DNA from 3 places in the Rhodococcus sp. MPR-R1B genome. Region 2 is predicted to be linked to each of the others. Evidence: riboswitches for the same ligand, from Rfam matches in the RefSeq annotation. Region 2 holds a riboswitch; each other region holds the start of a gene.

Region 1 (5,000 bases), on a different contig from region 2:
GCCGCGACCGGCACCCCGATCACATTGGCCACGGACAGACCCATCATCACCATCGCCACGGCCTTCGCGCGTTTGCCTGGTTCGGCCAAATGAGCGGCGACCAGTGCGGCGACTCCGAAGTACGCGCCGTGCGGCAATCCAGCGACGAATCGAGCCATCATCAGCGTCGTGTACGAGGGCGCAAAGACCGAAGCGGCATTGCCGACGGTGAATGCGACCATGAGTGCGATCAACAGGGTGCGGCGCGGTACCCGTGCGGTGAGTGCAGCGATCAGCGGAGCACCGACGACAACCCCGAGCGCGTACGCCGAGATCACGTGACCCGCGATGGGTTCCGAGACGCCGAGCCCGGATGCCATTTCCGGGAGCAATCCCATGGCGACGAACTCGGTTGTGCCGATACCGAAACCGCCGAGGGCAAGAGCGAGCATCGCTGGACCTCTGGCGGAACGAACCCCGGGTGTCGAGGTGTCAGAACGAGAGAGGGTAGACGAAGTCACTGATCAATTGTGGTCTCACACCTGGTTGAACTTCCAAGTGAGAGCGGGTGAGTTCACTCACGTGAGACCGCGAACACAAATGGGACGCCCGGTTTCCCGGACGTCCCATCAGAAGGTGAAACAGTGAATCTACTTCGCGGCCATGGCCTTCTGCAGGTTCACGTCGAGTGCACCGAGGAACTCCTCGGTGGTCAGGTAGCCCTGATCGCCGCCGACCAGCATCGAGAGGTCCTTGGTCATCTGGCCGCTTTCGACGGTCTTGATGACAACGTCTTCGAGCGCCTGCGCGAAGCCGATGACCTCAGGGGTGCTGTCGAGCTTGCCACGATGCTCGAGTCCGCGGGTCCACGCGAAGATGGACGCGATCGGGTTGGTCGAGGTGGGCTTGCCCTGCTGGTGCTGACGGTAGTGACGCGTCACGGTGCCGTGAGCAGCCTCTGCCTCACAGGTCCTTCCGTCCGGTGTCAGCAGAACCGACGTCATGAGGCCGAGCGAGCCGAAGCCCTGGGCCACGGTGTCGGACTGGACGTCGCCGTCGTAGTTCTTGCATGCCCAGACGTATCCACCCTCCCACTTGAGTGCGGAAGCGACCATGTCGTCGATGAGGCGGTGCTCGTAGGTCAGACCTGCGGCATCGAACTCAGCCTTGAACTCGGTCTCGTAGACGTGCTGGAAGATGTCCTTGAAGGCACCGTCGTACGCCTTGAGAATGGTGTTCTTGGTGGACAGGTACACCGGGTAGTTCTGCTGCAGTCCGTAGGTGAGCGACGCGCGAGCGAAGTCACGGATGGACGTGGTGAAGTTGTACTGCCCCTGGACGACGCCGCCCTCTTCGGGGAAGTTGACCAGTTCGTGCTCGATCGGTGCGCTGCCGTCCTCAGGCGTGTAGGTGATCATCACCTTGCCGGGGCCGGGGACCTTGAAGTCTGTGGCGCGGTACTGGTCGCCGAATGCGTGACGGCCGATGATGATCGGCTTGGTCCAGCCCGGAACGAGTCGCGGAACGTTGGAGATGATGATCGGTGCGCGGAAGATCGTGCCGCCGAGAATGTTGCGGATCGTTCCGTTCGGGGAACGCCACATCTTCTTGAGACCGAATTCCTCGACACGTGCCTCGTCCGGCGTAATCGTGGCGCATTTGACGCCGACGCCGTGCTTCTGGATCGCGTGCGCTGCGTCGATGGTGACCTGGTCGTCGGTCTCGTCGCGGTACTCGATACCGAGGTCGTAGTACTCGAGGTTCACATCGAGATACGGATGGATCAACTTGTCTTTGATGAACTGCCAGATAATGCGCGTCATCTCATCGCCGTCGAGTTCGACGACGGTGCCCTCAACCTTGATTTTGGACATGGGTGCTTCGCGTCCTCCTAGGAAGTTTCCCTGGTTACACGGTTGCGGTCACACTTTGTGAGTGGGTCCGCGAACGGTTCGATTATCAAACCTAGACGGTGTGGACTGATCTCGGGAGATGAGTCCCAAACAAGACAAGCGTACTGCTAACCCGTGAGGCCGCAACCGGCAGGTCCACCCATCGGTCTCTACTCGCGAGTAACTTTTGCCTGCTAGTGGGCTGCGTCGCTCTGTCTCGCGTGCGGTTGCGGCTCACAATTCGCCCCGCGTCAGGACTGCGCTCACTTCCCGGTAGAATCCGACTTGGTCATGAGTGCCAGCGTCAAGCCCCGGCTCGCTGGACGGCAACCCTCCAACCGCGGTGGGGTGCCCCGGGTGATGACCAGGTTTCCCGACGTGGATCTGCTCACGCAGTTCCACCGCAATTCGGGTGACAAGCGCGGGTCCGACAGGGACGGACCCCAGACCGGGCCGAGCCCCACGGAGGTAACTCAGTATGTGTCGCACTTGTAGATAGACCCCAGCACGGGGCGGCGATCCTTCGCCCCCGTCCGACATCTATCCGTCAGACCACTGGAGTGAACAAATCATGACCGACAACACAGCCGACGGCGCAGCAACTTCTGATCCGACCGCGAACTGGTCGTTCGAGACCAAGCAGGTGCACGCCGGGCAGACAGCGGACACCGCCACCAATGCGCGCGCTCTGCCGATCTACCAGACCACCAGCTACGTTTTCGACAGCACCGATCACGCTGCGGCACTGTTCGGCCTCGCCGAGCCTGGCAACATCTACACGCGGATCATGAATCCCACACAGGACGCCGTCGAGCAGCGCATCGCCGCCCTCGAAGGCGGAGTCGCCGCACTCCTCCTCTCCTCGGGTCAGGCTGCCGAAACCATCGCGATCCTCAACATTGCCGAAGCCGGCGACCACATCGTCTCGAGCCCGTACCTGTACGGCGGCACGTACAACCTCTTGCATTACACCCTTCGCAAGCTGGGCATCGAAGTCACCTTCGTCGAGGATCCCGACGATCTCGAGCAGTGGCGCGAAGCCATTCGCCCGAACACGAAGGCGTTCTACGGCGAGACGATCGCCAATCCCAAGAACCACATCCTCGACCTCCCCGGCATCTCGTCGCTGGCCCACGAGAACGGTCTTCCGTTGATCGTGGACAACACAGTCGCGACGCCGTACCTGCTCCGCCCACTCGAACACGGCGCCGACATCGTCGTTCACTCGGCCACCAAATACCTTGGCGGACACGGCACCGCGATCGCCGGCGTGATCGTCGACGGCGGCACCTTCGATTGGACGCAGGGTCGCCACACGAACTTCACGACGCCTGATCCCAGCTACCACGGCGTCACCTTCGCAGACCTCGGCGCGCCGGCGTTTGCACTCAAGGCGCGCGTCCAACTGCTGCGCGATCTCGGCTCCGCCGTGGCGCCGTTCAACGCGTTCCTCATCGCGCAGGGCATCGAAACCTTGAGCCTGCGCATCGAGCGTCACGTGTCCAATGCACAGAAGGTCGCCGAATTCCTCGACGGCCACGGCGAGGTGGCCTCCGTTTCCTACGCGGGACTCCCCTCCTCGCCATGGTTCGAACGCGGAAAGCAGCTGACGCCCAAGGGAACCGGCGCCATCGTCACCTTCGAGCTGCCCGGAGGTATCGATGCGGGCAAGACGTTCGTCAACGCTCTGACGCTGCACAGCCACGTCGCCAACATCGGCGACGTTCGCTCACTCGTCATCCACCCCGCCTCGACGACACACTCGCAGCTCACCCCCGAAGAGCAGCTCGCCTCCGGTGTCACACCCGGACTCGTTCGCCTCGCGGTCGGTATCGAAGGAATCGACGACATCATCGCCGATATCACCGTCGGCCTGGCTGCGGTGGCAAACTCGTGACCGTGAACGAATTGGAGCCCAGGATCGACCTCCTTCCCCCGCCCGACGGCCAGGTGGGGTTCGTCGACATCGGCGCCCTGGAACTCGAGAGCGGCGCGGTACTCCCCTCGGTTTCGCTCGCCGTTCAGCGGTGGGGTGAGCTGTCCCCGAACCGCGACAACGTCGTACTCGTCGAGCACGCACTGACCGGAGACTCACACGTCACCGGACCGATCTCCGCAAATCAGCCCTCCCCCGGTTGGTGGAACGGGATGGTCGGCGCCGGCGAACCGATCGACACCGGCGAATGGTGCGTCATCGCAACCAATGTCCTCGGTGGTTGTCGCGGCACGACCGGTCCCAGTTCGCTGGCCGACGACGGCAAGCCGTGGGGCAGCAGGTTCCCGGAGATCTCCATCCGGGATCAGATCGCGGCGGAGAAGAAGCTCGTCGATCTCCTCGGGATAGACCAGTTGGCCTCGGTAGTCGGCGGATCCATGGGCGGCATGCGCACCCTCGAATGGGCAGTTACCTACCCGGACAGCATTCGCTCCGCGTTGGTTCTCGCAACCGGTTCACGGGCCACCGCAGATCAGATCGGCACCCAGACGACGCAGATCGCTGCCATCGTCTCCGATCCGGATTGGCAGGGCGGTGACTACCACGGAACGGGGCGGGTACCTCGCGCCGGACTCGGCATCGCCCGTCGCATCGCGCACCTGACGTACCGCACCGAGTCCGAACTGGATGCGCGCTTCGAGAACTCCGCTCAGAACGACGAAAATCCTTGGAACGGTGGACGATACGCCGTCCAGAGTTACCTGGAACATCAGGCAGACAAGCTGGTCGACCGCTTCGACCCGAGCACGTACGTCCTCCTGACCGAGGCCATGAACCGGCACGACATCGGTCGTGGACGCGGCGGCGTTGCAGCGGCGTTGGCATCGATCACGGCGCCGGTCGTCGTGGGCGGCGTGGACTCGGATCGGCTGTATCCCCTTCGTTTGCAGGAGGAGATCGCGGACGGCATTTCGACGTGCACTGGCCTCGAGATACTCAAGTCCAGAGACGGCCATGACGGCTTCCTGACGGAGGCGGACGCTGTCGCCGGACTGCTTCGCCGAACGATGGAGTTCGCACGCACGGCCCGCTGATCCGGCACAGAAGCACAATTTCAGGATCCGTCAATGTCGGGAAAACCACAGCTGATCTGCAGGTTTTCCCGACATTTTCATTGGCGTCCCTGAGCCGGC
Region 2 (5,000 bases):
CGCTTGTTCGTGGAATTGCTGCGTCCACTGATGACGTCTACTTCGGTGGAGGTCATCGCGCCGGACCAGTTGCCGGAGGAGGCATTGGTGATGCCGGTGGGAATCGTCGGATCGGCCCTGGCTTTGGAGGAGCAATTGCCCTCCGGGCGTGAGTTTGCAGATACTGCAGCAGCTTTGACGCGCTGGACCGGGAAGCGTCCGACCGCGGTGATGACTTTCGAAGGCGGTGGACTCAACGCTCTCTCCGGAATTGCGGCGGCGTTGGCGTTGGGAATTCCCGTGGTCGACGCGGACCTGCTGGGTCGAGCGATGCCGCGGCTCGATCACTTCTCTCTCGCCGCAGCCGGGTTGGAATTGTGCCCGGTCACACTCGCCCAGCCCGGCGGCCTCATTACCGTCGTCGACGGAGTGGATGTGCTCGGCGCCGAGGTAGCAGTGCGGTCGTTGATCGGGAGAACCAGCGGTTGGGGCGCTCTGGCGATCGCGTCGATCGATGCGCGGACGGTGCAGGAGGCGTGCATTCCGGGAACTCTCTCCCGAGCACACGAACTGGGTCAGCACATCGGGGCCCTGGGCAGTTGGCAGGAGATCGCGGAGAGCTCCGGGGCCCTGGTAATGGGGACTGGCCGGGTGCGTGCGGTCCGTCGTAGTCGTCCGGACACCGGCGATCGTCGGGGCAGCGTGATTCTCGAACACGATTCCGCGGTGATACGAGTCGAATTCGAGAGTGAGTTCCTGACCGTCGCGTTGGACGGCGAGATGATTGCAACGTGCCCGGACATCGTGACGTTGCTCGACGTGCGGACCGGCGCCTTCGTCTCGTGTGAATCCGTGCACCAGGGGCACGATGTGGCCGTGTTGGTTCTTCCCGGTCCACAGTGGTGGGCGGAAGAAGTGGGCAGATTGAAAGTTGTCGGCCCGCGGGCATTCGGGATCGACCACGACGCAGTGCTGATGGAGGCGCGATGAGCGCGAGTGTTTCGGCGTTGCTGAACAACCCGGCCTTTGTCGGGCTGTATCGACTGGCCGGGGAGGGTGATCCCGTCGTGACGACAGTGGGAGCACTCACCGGGGAATCGGCACAGTCGGCCGAGGCCGTGTCGGATGCGGCGAGTTCAGGATCAGTTCTGGTGATTCTCGATCGAATCGACATCGGGGAGTGGAGATTCGACGCTCTCCTTCGGCGCACAGCGGCGACCGGCTGCCAGGTGGTCGCTGTGCACAGCACTGCGGCGGAGGATGCGAATCTCTCGTTGCTTGCCGATCGGCTCGGACTGGTGGTGCTCGGAGTATCCGACCCGTGGCAGTTCAGCGTGGATCTTCGTGATCTTCTCTCGAATTCGCGGGCGGTGATGGCCGACGCAGTACTGCGGGCGACACACGCGGGCCAACGAGCCGGAGGAAGCGTCGAGAATCTTCTGTCGGTGCTACTGAACACCTTTCAGCGTTCATTCTTTCTCCTGGACACGTCCGGACGTCCGATGACCGGCGCCGACCTGTTGTCAGACGCTGATCGAGCAGCTGCCGGTATGTTGTCGGGTCGCGGGGCGCCCACCACGGTCGAATTGGACTCCGGCGGGGTCCTGATTGCGTGCCCGGTGATGTCCGGCGCAGCCCGAGAGCCCTGGCTGGCGGTGCTGCTCCCGGTGCGTCAAAGCGTCGAAGAGGCTTCTCTCTCAGTGGTTCTCGACGTGGCCTCGTTGGCTGCCGGGCACCGACTGGCCGTTGCGCGCATGGTCGACGAGCGTGAAGCGCGCCGGCGTAGCGCGTTGCTCGGTGAACTGATCGACACGTCAGCAGACGCCACACCCGGACTGCTCCGGCGCGCACTCGACGCGGGTTGGATGCTGGACGGATGGCACATCGGCATCAAAGTCCTGGCGGTCGGTGAGGTCGACCTGGTGGCAAGACGCAGCGAGGTTGCAGATGCTCTCGCCGCCGAGGGAATCGACGCCAATGTCGTGGAACAGGCTGACGGCTGGGCGGCGTGGACGACTCTGCCAGGCGAGCCGCGACCGGAGGCGATCACCAGGATCGCCGAGTGCATCCGTGCAGCTCAGGCGAGGTTGGAACCCACGATGGAGACCTGGGTAGGTGTGGGACGCGCACACGACGGTCCGGCTGGAATCGGTTCGTCCCTGTCGGAGGCCGGGGATGCCGCTCGGCTCGCCGGTTCCCGATCTCAAACAGGTCGATTCCTGCACGTGGACCGCCTCGGGCTGGCGCAGTTGCTGCTGGCGTGGACGCGAACCGACACCTTCCAGCCTGCGGCTGCGGCATTGCTCGCACCGCTACGCGATTCCAATGGAGAGTTGCTCGAGACTCTGTCGACGTACCTCGACGAAGAATCGTCTCTGGCTCACACCGCAACCCGAATGGGCTTGCACCGCAACACGGTATCGAGTCGGATCGATAGAATTCAGCGCCTTCTCTCGGTCGATCTGGCCGATCCGGAAACCAGGCTTGCGCTCCACCTCGCCTGCCGGACGATCGCGCCGTGACGACGGTCTTCGCAGCTTCGTCTTGACAAGCGCGGGAGGTTCCTGCCATCCTCGTTGCCAGGTCACGAGTACCAGTGTTCAGCCCCGGCTTGCTGGTCGGCAACCCTCCTCCGCGGTGGGGTGCTCCGGGTGACGACCCGGCTGCGTTCGAAAACGAATGCGGCAAGCGCGGACTCTTCCGGGGCCATCTCCCGACGAACGAGTCCTTGAACGTGAGGATTGTCTTCGATGACTGCTGTATTGAGTGCCGACACCTGCTACACCACCGCGATTGCCAAGGTTTCGGGTGCCGACCTGCAGGTTCCATTGGTTCAGGGCGGCGAATGCTCCTACGCCAACTTCGACTACGCGGCCAGCGCGCCGGCATTGGCCCAGGTCACCGACCGTATCGCCGAATTGTTGCCCACGTACGCCAGCGTCCACCGCGGTGCCGGCTACGCGTCCCGGATCTCCACGCTCACCTACGAGAACGCTCGTGAATCCGTTGCTCGTTTCGTGAACTGTGCCGACGATCAGGTTGTCGTCTTCACCCGGAACACCACCGATTCGCTGAACCTGCTTGCGCAGTGCGTCCCCGGCAGCACCGTCGTCCTCGACGTCGAGCATCACGCAAACCTGTTGCCGTGGAACGACGCTCGTATCGTCACCGCCGCAGACACCATCGAAGAAACGATCGAGCGTCTGATCGGTGAACTGTGCACCAAGCCTGCCGCGCTGCTCGCAATCACCGGGGCCTCCAACGTGACCGGTGAGATCCTGCCGATTGCACGTTTGGCTGACATCGCTCACCGTTGCGGCGCACGTATCCTCGTCGACGCTGCTCAGTTGGCTCCCCACCGTCGCATCGACCTGCAGGAATGCGGCGTCGACTACGTAGCGTTCTCGGGCCACAAGCTGTACGCGCCCTTCGGCGCCGGCGTTCTCGTCGGCCGCCGTGACTGGCTCGACGAAGCTCAGCCGTACCTCGCCGGCGGCGGCGCCGTGCGTGAGGTGACCATCGAATCCACCGAGTGGGCTTGCGCGCCCGCACGCCACGAGGCGGGTTCCCCCAACGTGCTCGGTGCGGCAGCCATCGCGACCGCCTGCGAAACCCTGCACGCCCTGGACTTCGACGTGATCGCCGAGCATGAGAAGGCGCTCACCGCCCAGCTCACTGACGGCTTGTCCGCCATCGAGGGCGTCTCACTCGTGCGACTGTGGAACGACGCTCCCGACGCCGTCGGAATCGTCACCTTCACCGTCGACGGATTCGAAGCGGGCGAGATCGCCGCATTCCTCTCCGCCGAGCACGGCATCGGAGTTCGCGACGGTCGCTTCTGCGCACATCCGGTTCTCGCGCGCCTCGGCCTCTCCGGCGGTGCAGTTCGCGCCAGCCTCGGCCTCGGTAGCAGCTCGGACGACGTGACGCGGTTGGTCGACGCCGTGAACATCCTGGTTTCGAATCAGCGTGATTGGAAGTACGCGAAGACGGCAGGTGCGTGGAACCCTGTGCCCGAGACCCGCCCCTTCCTCGGAGCCGCAGACGACAATGCCGGCGCAGCCGAGTGCGTCTGAGCTGAGCTCGGTCCCCGAAAACTCGAACGGACAACTAGCATGGCAGCCATGGCACCAGCGGATTTTCCCGCCACCCCTTCGAGAGTGAGCATCACTCTCGGTCAGTGGTGCCGTCGCCATGTCGATCTGTGCCGCACCTCTTCAGGAATGTGTTCGAGCTGACGATTCGTCTCGCTCATCCCATACTTTTCTGATTTTCGGAGGTCTCACATGTCTTCACTCGCTTCGCATTCTCTGCACGTAGCGGTCGAGTTGACCGGATCCGGTCACCATCCGGCCGCTGAGGGCGCACCCGGCAACCTGCCCATCATCGGCGGCGACTACTGGGTGGACCTCACCGAGGGTGAAAAGGCTCTCGATTTGGCTTCATTCCCTACCAATGTGGTTCGGATTCGCGCTGCGGATCTGCGTGAGGCACAGCTCGAACGCGCACGGATACGCGCTGCCGTCGCCGAAGAAGGACGCGATCCCGACAGCGTCGCAGTGCTGGTCGATCTCGAGATTCTGATCGCGCCGGAGGCTCGCTCCGCTCGTAAGGAGCTTGCGCAGTTGGACAGCGCGTTGACCTCGCCGCGGGTTCCCGTTTCGCTTCATTACGTCGGAACGCCTTCCGGTCTCGGCAGTTTGATCGCCGATATCCGAGCTGCGGAGGTCGCCGACGGCGTTACGTTGCTGCCTCTCGCATTGCCTCGAACGCTCGAGCATCTGGTGGACAGCACCATTCCGTGGCTTCAGGATCGCGGACTTGTCACACCGTCCACCGCAGTCGACGAGGTTCTCGGGCGTTTCGGACTGCCGCCCCGTCAGCGCACGCTTGCATCCTGATCGTCACCGATTGCATCTGCGTACAGGTGGAACAGCGACGGTAATTCGTCGGCACCGTCCACCTGTGCCAGAAGCGTCCAGCACTGCGCAGTGATCGACCGAGCCCTCGTGCCGATCCAG
Region 3 (5,000 bases), on a different contig from region 2:
GTGACGCGTTCGGTCAACGGCAGGGTGCCGATCGACGAGCGCGAGACGAATCCGAGCTGAGTTGCGGGCCAGACGCCGGAGAAGAAGCTTCGAACCGAGAGGCCGTGTGCGGCAATCAGGATGGGGTAGACCACGAAGAACACGATCGCCAGACCGATGTAGATGGCGGCGGTGAAGACGCCCAGCGACCCGATCGCATCCCATCCGTAGGTGGCGACAGCGTTGGCGATCAGCGCAGCGGTGCCGATCGGGGCAAGGCGGATGATCCACCACAGGACCTTCTGGACGATCGCGAGCAGCGAAGCGTTGAACTCGAGGAACGGCGCAGCCTTGGGACCGATCTTGAGTGCAGCAATACCGATTGCACCGGCGATGACGAGCAGCTGCAGGACGTTGAAGCTCAGCGATGTGGTCGCCACGCCTTCGGCGACGGAAGTCTTTGCACCCAACCCGAGGAAGTTGTTCGGAACCAGTCCGGTGATGAACGCCCACCACGAACCGGAACTCTTGGGTTCCTTCGCGGCTTCGGCGGCGACGTCGGTCCGTGAACCGGGATCGGTGATCAGGCCGACGATGATGCCGATGATCACAGCGATGAAAGCGGTGATCGCGAACCAGAGCAAGGTCTGCACGGCCAGGCGAGCTGCATTGGCGACCTGGCGCAGGTTGGCGATGGAGCTGACAATGGCGGTGAACACCAGCGGGATCACCGCAACGGTGAGCAGCTTGACGTAACTCGAACCGATGGTCTGTACGGTGCCGACCAACCAGTTGACGTTGCCGTCGGCCGCATCAGGCATTGCCCGGGCGACGAGACCGATGATGACACCGAGTACGAGACCGGCGACGATCTGCGGTCCGAATGCCGTCGCCCAGGACGGAAAACGGGACGTGGACTTTTCCGGCACGCCGGTGGAGGTGGAGCTGGGCATGACTATGCCTTTCGAAAATCAAGGGAGCGAAACGCAGCGCGGCACCAGAGGCCGGGCAGATTCGAAGAAATGTTTCCTGGTACGCGTCAGGTCAGAGCGAGCGCGTACACATTGCGCTCGCCTGCAGGCGAAGGTCGACGTAACGCCGACTGGTCAGGAACAACACTGTCCACACACTACTCGCAGCTTCAACTACTCGATCCCGAGGGTCGCCGCGGGAGTTCGCTTCGTGTTCGTCGGGCGTGCCCCGATCAGTCACTGTTGGTCGGTTGACTAGTCTCGACGATCAGTAGGTGCCGCACCGGCGCCTACGCGTCGGCAAGCGGAAGCGAGAGACCGATGAGCGTTCGGAATGCCGAGTACCCGCGTCCGAAGCATTTCCTGGTGCACCTCAGTGACACGCATCTGGTGGCTCAGGGGGAGTTGTACGACGCCGTGGATGCGTCGACGAGATTGCGGGAAGTGCTCAGCGGGATCGTGGCCTCGGGCGCACGCCCGGATGCACTGATATTCACCGGCGACCTGACCGACCAGGGACACCCCGACGCATACGCGGAACTGAAAGCCATCGTGGAACCCGTGGCGGCCGAGATCGATGCGCAGGTCGTCTGGGCGATGGGCAACCACGACGACCGCCCTACGTTCAGATCTCTGCTGTTGGGCGAGGACGCCACCGATCATCCCGTCGACAACGTCTACGACCTTGACGGACTGCGGGTGATCACCCTGGATTCGTCGGTTCCCGGTCATCACTACGGTGAGATCTCGGATCGTCAATTAGACTGGCTACGAACAGAATTGACGGTGCCGGCGCCCGACGGAACAATTCTGGCGCTGCATCATCCGCCGGTTCCGTGCATTCAGGATCTCGCGGTTCTGGTGGAGTTGCGCGATCAGTCCCGGTTGGCAGACGTCTTGCGTGGCAGCGACGTCCGGGCGATTCTTGCCGGGCACCTGCACTATTCGACGACGGCGACGTTCGCCGGCATTCCGGTTTCCGTGGCGTCGTCGACGTGTTACACCCAGGACTTGAACGTGGAAGTCGGTGGTCAGCGTGGTCGTGACGGGGCTCAGGGGTGCAATCTGGTGCACGTGTACGACGAGACAATTGTTCATTCGGTCGTTCCACTCGGTGCGCACGTGACGGTCGGTGAGCCCGTCGACGCGGCCGAGGGTGCCCGGAGGCTCAGTGCTGCCGGCATTCGAATCCTCGAGAGCGAAAAGGCGGCACGCTCGATCATCTGAGGTCGCAGGCGGTTTCCGGCACCCACGCGCAGTTCCGGGTGATTGCCGGGCGGTCGCGTACTCACTACCGTCGAGGTAGGTGCAGAGCTCCAGCAACAAGGACCGGCTAGCTGGACGGCAACCCTTCATGCCGATGGGGTGCCCCGGAATCACACCTGGCGATACGCGCGGTGCGTGTCGCAAGCGGCAGTCGCCACGAGAACCGTCAGTCGGGTGCTGACGGTTTCTGCGGTCGGCACTGTGCGCTCCCGAGTAGTTCTCGAACAGGAGTATGCGCCGATGACCTCCACCCCTTCTTCTCATCTTGCTCCGTTGCATCTCGCCGTAGCGCTGGACGGTACCGGTTGGCACCCAGCGGCCTGGCGAGAGCCGCACTCGCGCCCGAGTGAGCTGTTCAGCGCGTCGTATTGGACTGACGTGGTGACGATCGCCGAGCGTGGTCTGCTCGATTTCGTCACCATCGAGGACAGTCTCTCGGTGCCGGCCAACCCACTCGAGCCTGTCGACGACGCGGTTGACCGGGTGCGCGCTCGGCTCGACGCACATCTCGTGGCCGCCCGACTGGCACCGATCACGAGCAACATCGGGTTGATCCCGACCATCACCACCATTCACACCGAACCGTTCCACGTGTCCAAAGCCGTTGCCACGCTGGACTACACCTCGCGCGGTCGCGCCGGGTGGCAGGTGAAGGTGTCGGCGTCGGAATCCGAGGCAGCACAGTTCGGGCGTCGCGACATCCCCGCGCTCACCGATGCCGACCGTCAGTCGATCGTTTCAGGCGTCCTCCCGGACTTCGTGCGCGACCTGTTCGACGAAGCTGCGGAGGCAGCTGACGTAATCCGGCGACTCTGGGACAGCTGGGAGGACGGCGCCGAGATCCGCGACGTGGAGCAGCGCCGGTTCATCGACCGAGACAAGTTGCACTACATCGACTTCGAGGGAAAGTACCTCTCGGTCCGTGGACCGTCGGTGACTCCGCGCCCGCCGCAGGGGCATCCCGTCGTCACCGCATTGGCACATCAGCGGGTCGCGTACGAGCTGGCGGCGCGGACGGCCGATCTGGTGTTCGTGACGCCGTTCGACGACGAGCAGGTCACGGCAATCCTGGGTGAAGTGCGAGCAGCCGAAGAACACGTGCAGCGCACCGGCGAACCGCTTCGGGTCTTCACCGACATCGTCGTATTCTTCGATGCTCCGGAAGAAACCGGAAAGGAACGGCTCGCTCGCCTCGACGCGCAGGCCGGCGCCGAATACCGTTCGGACGCGCTGACCTTCACCGGCACCGCGGCTGAGTTGGCAGATCTTCTGCTCCGGTGGCAGCAGTTGGGAATCGACGGCTTCCGGTTGCGGCCGGGCGTCGTCGTGGACGACCTCGACGCGATCGCAGGTGAGCTGGTACCTGAATTGCAGCGACGCAACGTATTCCGCACCGAGTATCCGCAGACGAATCTTCGCGGACTGCTTGGCCTACCCATCGACGTTCCCAACCGCTACGCCGCCGGTACTCCGGCCGCCTGACAGACGAGGAATACATTTTCATGAGTTCTCAGAAGCGTAAGCAGGTCATCCTGGGTGCCTACCTCGGCGGCGTCAACCATCACACTGCATGGTGGGATCCGCAGGCGGGCAGCCAGATCGAGTTCGATTCCTTCGAACACACCGCTCGAACCGCCGAGCGTGGGAAGTTCGACTTCTTCTTCCTCGCCGAAGGCCTTGCCCTTCGTGAGCGTGCAGGACAGATTTTCGATCAGGACATCATCGGTAGGCCGGACACCTTCACGGTCCTTGCATCGTTGGCGGCGGTAACCGAACACCTCGGATTGGCCGGCACTATCAATGCCACGTTCAACGAGCCGTATGAACTGGCCCGCCAATTCGCGACGCTCGATCAGTTGTCCGGAGGACGTGCCGCCTGGAACGTCGTCACCTCGTTCGACGCATTCACCGGCCAGAACTTTCGCCGCGGCGGATACCTCGACCGCGCGCAACGATACGAGCGTGCGGAGGAGACCGTAGCGCTGGTGCGTGAACTCTGGGATTCGTGGCGAAGCGACGACATCGTGGCCGACAAGGCATCAGGGCGCTTTCTCGCGCGACCGGATGCCGGTGAATTCGCTTTTCATGGATCGCATTTCGACGTGAACGGCCGATTCACAGTGCCGCGTAGCCCGCAAGGGCGCCCGGTTATTCTGCAGGCCGGGGTGTCGCCGCAGGGGCGCGATTTTGCTGCCGGCAATGCCGACGCGATCTTCTCACCGTACGGTCAGTTGCCCGAGGCGGCCGATTTCTATCGCGATATCAAAGCACGTGCCGTTGCGGCCGGACGTGACCCGGGTGACATCAAGATCTTGCCGTCGGCGAGTTTTGTTCTCGGCACCTCGGAGGCAGATGCGATCGAGAAGTACCGAGAGATTCGCGACCAGCAGGTCACCGGCCAGACCGCTTTGGTTCTGCTCGAACAGATCTGGAATCTCGATCTGTCGAAGTACGACCCCGAAGGACCACTACCCGATATCGCTCCGGATCCCGAGGCTCCGCCGATCATCCAGGGCCGCGCCTTCATTCACCAAGATCGTTTCGCGACCGTCGCAAAACTGCGCGCGGTAGCGGAGAGCAAGAAGTTGAATCTGCGCGAAGTGGTGATCGATCAGTTCGAGCGTGGACCGATCGTCGGTACACCGCAGCAGGTTGCCGAGAAAATAGATTCGTTTGTCAGCAACGACGGTTCGGATGGGTTCATCCTCGGGTCGCACCTTGTGCCGACCGGCCTCGACGAGTTCGTCGACGACGTGGTGCCGCTGCTGCAGGATCGAGGTGTTC

What was found. Region 2 has a riboswitch for S-adenosylmethionine ahead of AC1Q61_RS24815 (aminotransferase class V-fold PLP-dependent enzyme). Riboswitches for the same ligand answer to the same signal wherever they lie in the genome.
Region 1: it holds a riboswitch for S-adenosylmethionine, as region 2 does, so the genes downstream of both, AC1Q61_RS21065 (bifunctional o-acetylhomoserine/o-acetylserine sulfhydrylase) here and AC1Q61_RS24815 (aminotransferase class V-fold PLP-dependent enzyme) in region 2, are expected to answer to the same signal.
Region 3: it holds a riboswitch for S-adenosylmethionine, as region 2 does, so the genes downstream of both, AC1Q61_RS26425 (LLM class flavin-dependent oxidoreductase) here and AC1Q61_RS24815 (aminotransferase class V-fold PLP-dependent enzyme) in region 2, are expected to answer to the same signal.

The regions. Positions count from the first base shown of each region.
Region 1 covers NZ_JBXAFO010000015.1:154,181-159,180, reverse strand. The annotation lists gene AC1Q61_RS21075 (MFS transporter) at 1-500, opposite strand, end outside; gene AC1Q61_RS21070 (NADP-dependent isocitrate dehydrogenase) at 630-1,853, opposite strand; SAM riboswitch class IV at 2,159-2,299, shown strand; gene AC1Q61_RS21065 (bifunctional o-acetylhomoserine/o-acetylserine sulfhydrylase) at 2,443-3,768, shown strand; gene metX (homoserine O-acetyltransferase MetX) at 3,765-4,901, shown strand.
Region 2 covers NZ_JBXAFO010000022.1:24,838-29,837, forward strand. The annotation lists gene AC1Q61_RS24805 (DUF917 domain-containing protein) at 1-969, shown strand, start outside; gene AC1Q61_RS24810 (PucR family transcriptional regulator) at 966-2,501, shown strand; SAM riboswitch class IV at 2,562-2,676, shown strand; gene AC1Q61_RS24815 (aminotransferase class V-fold PLP-dependent enzyme) at 2,730-4,055, shown strand; gene AC1Q61_RS24820 (LLM class oxidoreductase) at 4,266-4,880, shown strand; gene AC1Q61_RS24825 (DNA-binding transcriptional regulator) at 4,859-5,000, opposite strand, start outside.
Region 3 covers NZ_JBXAFO010000025.1:71,174-76,173, reverse strand. The annotation lists gene AC1Q61_RS26435 (dicarboxylate/amino acid:cation symporter) at 1-932, opposite strand, end outside; gene AC1Q61_RS26430 (phosphodiesterase) at 1,272-2,177, shown strand; SAM riboswitch class IV at 2,256-2,369, shown strand; gene AC1Q61_RS26425 (LLM class flavin-dependent oxidoreductase) at 2,352-3,698, shown strand; gene AC1Q61_RS26420 (NtaA/DmoA family FMN-dependent monooxygenase) at 3,719-5,000, shown strand, end outside.